Regions from separate parts of the Paenibacillus sp. OK076 genome, predicted to be linked through region 1. Evidence: riboswitches for the same ligand, from Rfam matches in the RefSeq annotation. Region 1 holds a riboswitch; each other region holds the start of a gene.
What was found. Region 1 has a riboswitch for thiamine pyrophosphate ahead of BMY78_RS14580 (thiamine phosphate synthase). Riboswitches for the same ligand answer to the same signal wherever they lie in the genome.

Region 1 (3,139 bases):
GGCTGACGCGTTACCTTAAGGATTACCCGTATGCGTTTATTCTGATTTCGCATGATACGGAGTTTATGAATGAGGTCGTTAACGTTATTTATCATCTGGAATTTGCCAAGTTGACGCGTTATGCAGCGAACTATAACAAATTCCTTGAAATGGCCGACATGAATAAGGCGCAGCATATTGATGCTTATGAGAAACAGCAGGAGTATATCAAGAAGCAGGAAGATTTCATCCAGCGGAACAAAGCCCGTGCTTCTACTTCCGGTCGTGCCAAGAGCCGTGAGAAGCAGCTCGGCAAGATCGAACGGATCGATCGTCCAGACGAAGCGGCCAAACCCACATTTAAATTCAAGGATGCCCGGGCGAGTAGTAAAACCGTCTTTGAGGGCATTGATTTTGAAATTGGATATTCGTATGCATTATTGCCCAAAATGACGATGACGATTGAGCGTGGCGAGAAAATTGCCATTGTTGGCTGTAACGGTGTAGGTAAATCCACACTGCTCAAGACCATCTTGGGAAAAATCCCACCAATCAGCGGTAAGACTTTCTTGGGTGACTATTTGGAGACAGCCTATTTCGAACAGGAAGTACGTGCAGGAAACATTACCCCGATTGAAGATGTGTGGAATGAATTTTCTCATCTGACACAGAATGAAGTCCGGGGGCATCTCGCACGTTGTGGATTGAAAAATGAGCATATCACCCGTCCGCTTAACGCGCTTAGTGGTGGTGAACAAGCCAAAGTTCGTTTGTGTAAACTTCTGATGCGTGAAAGTAACTGGATTTTGTTCGATGAGCCTACAAACCATTTGGATGTAACGGCCAAAGCAGAGCTGAAACGTGCCTTGCAAGAATTCAAGGGTACCGTGCTGCTCGTATCCCATGAACCTGATTTTTATGAAGATTGGGTTACCAAAACGTGGGATGTTGAAGCTTGGTCCGAGAAACAATAACGTAATAAATGGAAATGTACGGTGACAAAAAAAAGTGTCTATGGTAACATAGGCTACAGCTTCATATGAACACTAGGGGGGCCGCACGATGCGGCTGAGATGGAAGAATGCGATTCCGGACCCTTTGTACCTGATCTGGATCATACCAGCGTAGGGAAGTGGCGCGTTTCAGCTAATGACAAAGGGCGTTATCGATAACTTTGCGATATGGCCTGCAAGATGATTCATGCGGTTTCTAAGTATACAGCGTTGCGACTATGTTGGTTTCTGTAGTTGTTATGCATTATGTATATATAGAGTAATCCCATGCGACAGTCATTCAGTTGATCCATGAATTCTAAATTCGTGGCCACTCCCCTACGGGAGTGGCTTTTTTGTTGTTTTATATCCGCTTAAATCATACAAGAGGAGGGTGAACAGGACGGAAATCTTCCACGAACAGTTAACAACACGATTATTCGAACTGCATGTGGTTTCACCAGGTACAGGAGACTTGGACTCTTTTCTGAATATTGCTAAGGATATATGGCGGTGGGTCGATTATATCCACATACGGGAAAAAAAGCTGCCCCTTGAGCAACAGATGTATTGGGCGCAAAGTCTCAGAACACGAGGTGTCCCATTTAACCGAATCATTCTGAATGGCTCCACTCAGCTTGATCATCATGCGTTGCTTGGTGGTGTGCATTGGGGTCAAGCAGTTATTCGGAAATACGATAAGGATGTGTTGAGGAGAAACAATCGGCTTCGCGTAGGAGTATCGGTTCATTCTCTGGAAGAAGCAAAAGTTGCAGAAGAACGTGGAGCGGATTATCTCTTTTACGGGCATGTATATGCCTCACCCAGTAAACCAAATTTCGAGCCCAGGGGACTTGCTTCGTTAGCAGAGGTATGCGCTAAAGTTTCAATTCCGGTCATCGCGATTGGTGGGATTGCAACGGAGAATATTGCTGCCATTCGAACTGCTGGTGCCCGTGGAGCCGCTGTGATTTCGTCGATTTGGACGAATGATCAGCCGGAACTGGCTGCCGCTGCATTGCGACTGGCGATTACGGATTCAGAGAAATACGCCGAACCAAGGAGATGATGCCATGAGAAAGGAAGCAAGAAGCCGAAGCGGGAATCGTTCAGGGTATCATCCAGGCACAGTATCGAGGAGTAAAGTTGGAGCAGAATTTCGAGGCAAGCTTCATGCAGAAACCATTATTGTAGGCGGAGGCGTTATCGGTTGTGCTATCGCATGTGAACTCGCTACCCGAGGTTATGACGTTCTTCTGGTTGAGCGTGCTCGGATCGCTGGTGGAACTTCCTGTGCAGCCGCAGGCATGCTTGCCGCTGACAGTGAGGAATTTACTCATGCTGTGATGGCAAAGCTTGCCCGGCAGAGCAGAGCTTTGCTTCATGAGCAGAAGGAACGAATCAGTGCGCTTAGCGGCGTTGAAATGGGGCTGCAACAGCAAGGTTTTATTACTCCTTTTCGCTCATACAGTGAGGTCAGCAGTTACAAGAATAATCGATCGTCTACCTTATCTACAGAACATATTTGGTGGGATCGTGTCGCTGTCCAACAGGAAGCTTCATGGTTAAACAGGGATACGTATGGAGCATTTTACAGACCTTCCGAGAGCGAGGTTCTTCCTGTCAACTTAACGCAGGCTTATGTCAGATCGGCTCAAGCAATGGGTGCAAGGGTGATGGAAGGTGTACAGGATGTCCGTTTGCATACGGATGTGAATGGAGTGCAAGGGATCAAGACTTCAATAGGAACGATGACATCGAGAAATGTCATTATTGCTACAGGGTTACATGGTGAAGAATTGATGAGACATGTGGGTCTGAAATCGCCTGTTTTACCAGTAAAGGGAGAGATTGCAGCCGTACAGTTTTCACCTCACCATGCCGGGTACAGGCCAGACAAAACGGTGTATGCAGAGGATATATATATTGTTCCCAAAGCTAATGGAGAAGTATGGATCGGTGCAACAAGCCTTCCTGGAAGAACAGATATGAACGTTTCGGTGCAAGGCATTCAGAAGCTGCTTGCAGCTGCAACAAACTGGGTACCTGGCATAAAGGAAGCCCATTTTATCCGAGCGTGGGCGGGTGTCCGTCCTTCGACTCCGGATGGATTGCCTTATGTGGGGGCTTGCGAAAGTGTTCCCGGTTTATTCGCTGCTTTTGGACAC
Region 2 (3,139 bases), on a different contig from region 1:
TTATAATTTTCCCAAATTAAAAATCGGATTTGACAACCCCGTAGTACAGCCCTATGATATCCCTTAAAATGGTAGAAAAGATCCACTGCATATTTAAAGGAGGATTTTTGATTATGAGTTTTCAAAAGCGCATTGACCACGTCGGCATTGCCGTTCGCGATCTGGAGACCACGCTGCGTTTCTACACGGAGATTGTTGGTCTTGAATTGAAAGACCGGGTAACCCATACCAACGGTGTCATTCAGCTCGCCTTTCTCGGCTTCAACGGAAGCGATGAGACCGAGATTGAGTTGATTCAGGGATACAGCGACAAGCTGCCTTCCGAAGGTACGGTGCACCACTTTGCCATCCATGTCGATGACCTTGAGGCCGAGTATAACCGCATTAAAGAAACCGAGGCCGAGTTTATTGATGGAGAGATGATTACACTGCCTAACGGTTACCGTTATTTCTTCATCTATGGACCTGAAAAGGAATGGATTGAGTTCTTCCAGCGCTAAAAATTGGAGCTGATTTTTATGAACATTTTAATTACCGGTGCAGCCGGAAAAATTGGACGTGACGTGTCCCAACACTTGTCAGAAGCATTTCACCTGCGACTAACAGATTTGAATATCGACAGACTGCATACGTATCAAGGGACAGACCATGAGATCATGACACTGGATGTGACAGATCCCGAAGCCTGTCAGCACGCTTGCGAAGGCATGGATGTGGTTGTACATCTGGCGGGAGATCCTTCCCCGCATGCCGGATTCTATGAATCGTTGTTGGACATCAATATCAAAGGTACATTTAATGTATTCCGTGCAGCCAAGGACCAAGGTGTGCAAAGAGTCATTCTGGCAAGCAGTGCACAGACGATCGAGGGGTATCCCATTGATGCTCAGGTCTATCCAGACATGCCGACACGCCCACGGAATTTGTACGGGGTTAGCAAATGTTTTGGAGAATCGCTTGCTTCCTATTTTGCGTATACCGAAGGTTTACAAAGTGTTGCAATACGTATCGGTGCATATGATGATTTTCAACCGGATGGACCCGTGCTGGAGGCAAGGGATATGAGCGCGTATATTAGTCCGGCTGACTTGTGTAATTTGATGTTCAAAGCAATTACAGCTACAGAGCTGGAGCCCTTCACCATACTGCATGGGATATCGAATAATAGGTTTAAACGGTTGAATCTGGAAGCCACTCAGAAACAGGTAGGCTATGACCCGAAATCCGATGCTTTTGCACTCAGTCAGATTTCCTTATATGATTCGCCACGATAATTGTTGAAAATCACACATCTTAACAGGCCGTTATACATATGTATAACGGCCTGTTTGATAACTTCATACGTGTCCCCATCCAGTTCCTGACTGGACATGCATAGGCCTCTGGCCTATAATTACACATAGTAATGCCCGTAACTTCATAGTTTCCCAGGGGAGTCGGAATAGGCCGACTGAGAGTGTATCCCACCAAGATACTGACCCTTAGACCTGATCTGGATCATGCCAGCGTAGGAATCGGAGTATATCGAATTGGCCCAGCCTCTTTGCTGAGTGCCACATCTCTAACGCCTGCACGCGTCCCGGATTAACGGGGCGCTTTTTTAATGTTCTTTTATATAGCCAGAGAGCTAAAAAAAATGACGTCATCCGGATCATAGCTGGTATAAATCTGTCGATTTATGCAAGATGCTTGGATATGAAGCCAAGGAGTACCCCGTGCCACTGGCCGGACAACATGAAGGAGAGAAATGAAGATGAGATGGCGTAAAATGATGGGCCTAATGCTCTTATGCGTACTACTAGTGGCTGTGGCCGCATGTGGCGGCAAAGAAGCTGCACCTTCAGGAGAAACTGGCAGCAGCAATACCGAAAACAGCAATGAAGGTGACAACGCAGCCCTCAAGGACATTAAAGTAGTGCTGGACTGGACACCAAATACGAATCATACCGGCCTGTATGCGGCCGTAGATCAAGGTTTTTACAAGGCCGAAGGCTTGAACGTAGAGATTGTACAACCAGGTGCCGGTGGCGCAGATACGATGGTTGCATCAAATGAAGTGCCTTTTGGCGTAAGTTATCAGGAGAGCGTGACTCAGGCCCGCACACAAGGCGTACCACTCGTGTCCATCGCTGCGGTTATTCAGCATAACACGTCCGGATTTGCCGCTCCGGTGGATCGAAACATCAAGTCTCCCAAAGATTTTGAAGGCAAAACCTATGGCGGCTGGGGTTCCCCAGTCGAAGAAGCCGTGATGCAATCCATTATGGAAGGTGAAGGCGCCGATGTATCCAAAGTGAAAAACATTAACATGGGTGACGCCGACTTTTTCACCGCTGTGAAACGTGATATCGACTTTGCCTGGATTTTCTACGCGTGGACGGGTATTGAAGCCGAACTGCGCGGCGAACCGATCGACATGTTATATGTGAAGGATTATTCCGAGGCACTGGACTACTACACTCCTGTACTCGTTACCAATGAAAAGACGATTCAGAACGATCCCGAGCTGGTCAAAGCATTCCTGAAAGCCACTTCCGAAGGATATCAATATGCGATTGATCATCCCGAAGACGCTGCGAACATTCTGATCAAGGCCGTACCGGATCTGGATAAGGACCTCGTACTCGCAAGCCAGAAGTGGCTGAGTCCGAAATATCAGGATGACGCACCGCGCTGGGGTGAGCAGAAGCAGGAAGTATGGCAGAACTATACAGATTGGATGTTTAGCAAAAAACTGCTCGATGAGCAGGTAGATGTATCCAAAGCGTATACAAACGAGTTCTTACCCCAATAAAAATTTTTTAAGTTTAACTTTTTTTTACACCAGAACGAAGAGTGCAGAACCCATCTGAAGAAACGAAGTGGTCGCCTTTATCCCCGGATTTTCCCCTTGCGGAAAATGAAATCAAAAAAATTCGGGGATAACAGCGATCGGAAGAGGGTACTGCAATCGGAGTGGTCAAGTGTAAAGCTGGTTTAACTCATGCAATTTAACTCGAAAGGAAAAGTGATCTTTCATGGCAAGCACACTACTTAGCATTCAAGTCATTCCTAAAACGCCAAATGGCGAAAATTCCTATCCTTATGTTGATCGTGCCATTGAAGTGATTCAGCAGTCCGGCTTGAAATATCAGGTTAA
Region 3 (3,139 bases), 3.3 Mb from region 1:
GATCCGCGAAGTAACCTTTTTCCTGTGCAGCATAGATGAAGGAATGCACTGCATTCGGATACCAATCGAGCATGATGGACAGCTTGTCTTTGGATGCCGATGACCTCTCGGCCGCAGATGATTCTGTATCTTTTGCATTGGAAGTTGAATCTGTGGCAGGTGTGTTGATACCCGTATTTCCGCATCCGCTGATGGTAAGCAACAGGGTCATGAGCAGAGTGGGGAGCAGGGAGTAGATATGTTTTTTCTTCATAGCTTCAAATTCCTCATTTCCTTTTATCTGTTTATCATTCATAAGTTTTACATTCCTGAGATGGGATAACGCTGCGCTGTAATTTTTAGTCGATAGCAGGGGATTGGGCAAAGCACACTACGTCTGTTTTGGCAGGTCTGCCTCCGGAAATGATCCAGCTTTTCTTCTACCTGCATGACGTGGTGTACCGAATCTTCTCTCCATCCATGCAAGGAGTACAAACAGGGCGATACCGAGCAGGGATAACAGCACAATGGCGGCGAACATGGCGTCCGTGTTCATATTGCTCGACATTCTGCGGCTGAAGTAACCAAGGCCCTTGCTTCCACCGAGCCATTCCCCGATCGTTGCACCGACCACACAATAAACCACAGACATTTTCATTCCCGAAAAGAAGGAGGGAAGGGCAAGTGGAATCTGGAGTTTGCGGAAAATATCCCACTTGCTGGCCCCCATCGTCAGTAGCAGTTCACGCTGCTCCGGATCACCCTGGCGCAGGCCATCGTAGGTGCTCACCACAATTGGGAAAAATGCGATCAGGAATACCACCGCGACTTTACTCCACAGCGTGTAGCCAAACCACAGGATGAAGACGGGGGACAAGGCAATCAGCGGGATCGTCTGACTGATCACGATGAAGGGATATAACGCTTTTTCAATCGACCGATTCATATGCATACCCGTTGCAAGTGCAATTCCGGCACCAATGGACAAGCCAAAGCCAACGACAACCTCCATCAAGGTAGCGGGCAAATGTGTACCCAGCAGAAGGTGGCGATGCTCATACAGGGAACGGACAATCGCCGTCGGGGCTGGAATGATGAAGGAAGGCACCCATCCCATACGCACAATCCACTCCCAGAGAGCAAGCAGCAGGATCATGAGCAAAAGAAATAGACCATAACGGGCAAGCCAACCTCTTGCGCTATACTTCGTGCTATCTCTCAAGTTACCGTCTCGCATGCAATTGTTCCTCCAGTCGTCGTCTCATCTGAACGAGAGCGGGTTCGTAGATCATGTCCGAATGTCTTGGACGCGGCAAAGGTACCGTCAGATCCAGCAGCTGTTGGCTTTGGCCCACCGGAGTTAACAGAATAATCCGATCACTGAGCAGCAGGGCTTCTTCAATGTCATGCGTGATGAACAACACGGTTTTGCCCAAGCCTTCCCAGAACTCCAGCAGCCAGCGATGCATCTCACGTTTGGTCAGGGCATCGAGTGCGCCGAATGGTTCATCCAGCAGCATGAGCTGGCCACCTGTCAGCAACGTACGAAGCAGCGCGACACGCTGGCGCATGCCACCTGACAGCTCGTCCGGGTAAGCATGCGCGTGGCCAGATAAGCCAAATCGGTCGAGACCGGCCAGAATGTCCGCTCGAATTCGTACCTTATCCTGCCGACCTGGAGCAAGTTCAGCGGGGAGCATGCAATTCTCCATGACGGTTCGCCAGGGTAACAGGAGGTCCTTTTGCGGCATGTAGGCCACCTGCCCCAGTCGCTTTCCTTCCTGAACCCAAGGAATATTAATGGTTCCGTGGGTTGGCTCAAGCAGGCCTGCCAGCAGCTTGAAGAGGGTGCTTTTACCGGAGCCGCTGGAACCGATGAGCGAGACGAATTCGCCTTTGGCTACACGCATCGACACATTGGAGAGCACGGGGGAATCCCTTTTTCCCGGGAAGGCGTAGCTCATGTTATGAATGGTTATGTCGTTATCCATCTCGATCCGTTCCCCTTTATTATTCAAACTTCAAACTGCGTGATCTTTAATTACACCTTCTGATCTGCCCGAAGAATGCGAAAAAGACCCACCCATTTCCGGAGAAATGAGTGGGTCTGTAAGTTCAATTCACATTAAATTTCATCATCAACATGAAAAAATCCGCTTACTGAGAGGCCGCTCCACTTCCCTCCGCTGGTATGATCCAGATCAGGTTCAAAGGGTCCGAATCGTTCGATTCGTCTCAGCCGCAAGGCTCCCCTAGTGCAATGATTAAGATATGCAGTTGTGTGTTCAGCATATATCACATGCAAGCAGAATGTAAAGAGGGCGGCTTAAAAGAAGTGTGCGTAATGAGAGTTAGGAAAGTAACCTATTCTAATCGTTTGAATGTAACAGTGAATCAAGCTCACCGATCAGCCGGACAATCTGCTCAGGTGTGCCAATCGTAATCCGAAGCCAGGTAGGCATACCGAATTCGGCACCGCCGCGGACAGAGATACCTCTGTTCAACAATTCTTTGGTAATCGGGCCGCTATCCTGCAACAGATCCACCATGATGAAATTGGTTTCGGAAGGGATGTAGGGTAATTTCCACTGATCAAAGGATTGCATTAACGTTTCCCGTCCCTGACGATTGTATTGCAGGCAATGAGAAACAAATTCATGATCATCCAGGCTGGCCGAAGCAGCGGCTTGGGATGTGGCTGTCAGACTGATGGGCAGCTTGACCCGGTTAATGCCTTCAATGATGCTTTCATTCGCGATGCCATATCCAATACGCAGTCCGGCCAGTCCATATATTTTGGAGAAGGTCCGCAAAATAATCAGATTATTATACTGCTCCAGCAGCTTAACCGTATCAGGGTAATCTTCACTTTCCGCGAATTCATAATACGCTTCATCCAGGACAACCACGACATGGGAGGGAACATGTTCGAGTAAATCAAGCAGGGCATTTGCCGTGAAAATGGTTCCGGTCGGATTATTCGGATTGCACAGCCAGATGATTCGGGTAGAAGTATTAATCCGCTGCCGGAATTGCTCCAGATCCAGTGAATGGTTGACCAAAGGCACTTCATGAATGACCCCGCCTGCCAGCAGCGTAGCGCCCTTATACCAGTTAAAGGAGGGCACCGGAATGAGTGATTCCTCCCCGGGATTAAGAT

Region 2: linked by a shared signal. The riboswitch ahead of BMY78_RS25375 (ABC transporter substrate-binding protein) and the one ahead of BMY78_RS14580 (thiamine phosphate synthase) in region 1 are both predicted to bind thiamine pyrophosphate.
Region 3: linked by a shared signal. The riboswitch ahead of BMY78_RS00055 (ABC transporter ATP-binding protein) and the one ahead of BMY78_RS14580 (thiamine phosphate synthase) in region 1 are both predicted to bind thiamine pyrophosphate.

Annotation. Positions count from the first base shown of each region.
Region 1 is NZ_FOCH01000001.1:3,314,023-3,317,161, reverse strand. It holds gene BMY78_RS14585 (ABC-F family ATP-binding cassette domain-containing protein) at 1-953, shown strand, start outside; TPP riboswitch at 1,018-1,127, shown strand; gene BMY78_RS14580 (thiamine phosphate synthase) at 1,366-2,040, shown strand; gene thiO (glycine oxidase ThiO) at 2,045-3,139, shown strand, end outside.
Region 2 is NZ_FOCH01000004.1:120,931-124,069, reverse strand. It holds gene BMY78_RS25385 (VOC family protein) at 114-500, shown strand; gene BMY78_RS25380 (NAD-dependent epimerase/dehydratase family protein) at 519-1,274, shown strand; TPP riboswitch at 1,420-1,532, shown strand; gene BMY78_RS25375 (ABC transporter substrate-binding protein) at 1,754-2,794, shown strand; gene BMY78_RS25370 (thiamine-binding protein) at 3,018-3,139, shown strand, end outside.
Region 3 is NZ_FOCH01000001.1:6,658-9,796, forward strand. It holds gene BMY78_RS00045 (ABC transporter substrate-binding protein) at 1-253, opposite strand, end outside; gene BMY78_RS00050 (ABC transporter permease) at 371-1,216, opposite strand; gene BMY78_RS00055 (ABC transporter ATP-binding protein) at 1,203-1,970, opposite strand; TPP riboswitch at 2,141-2,243, opposite strand; gene hisC (histidinol-phosphate transaminase) at 2,349-3,139, opposite strand, start outside.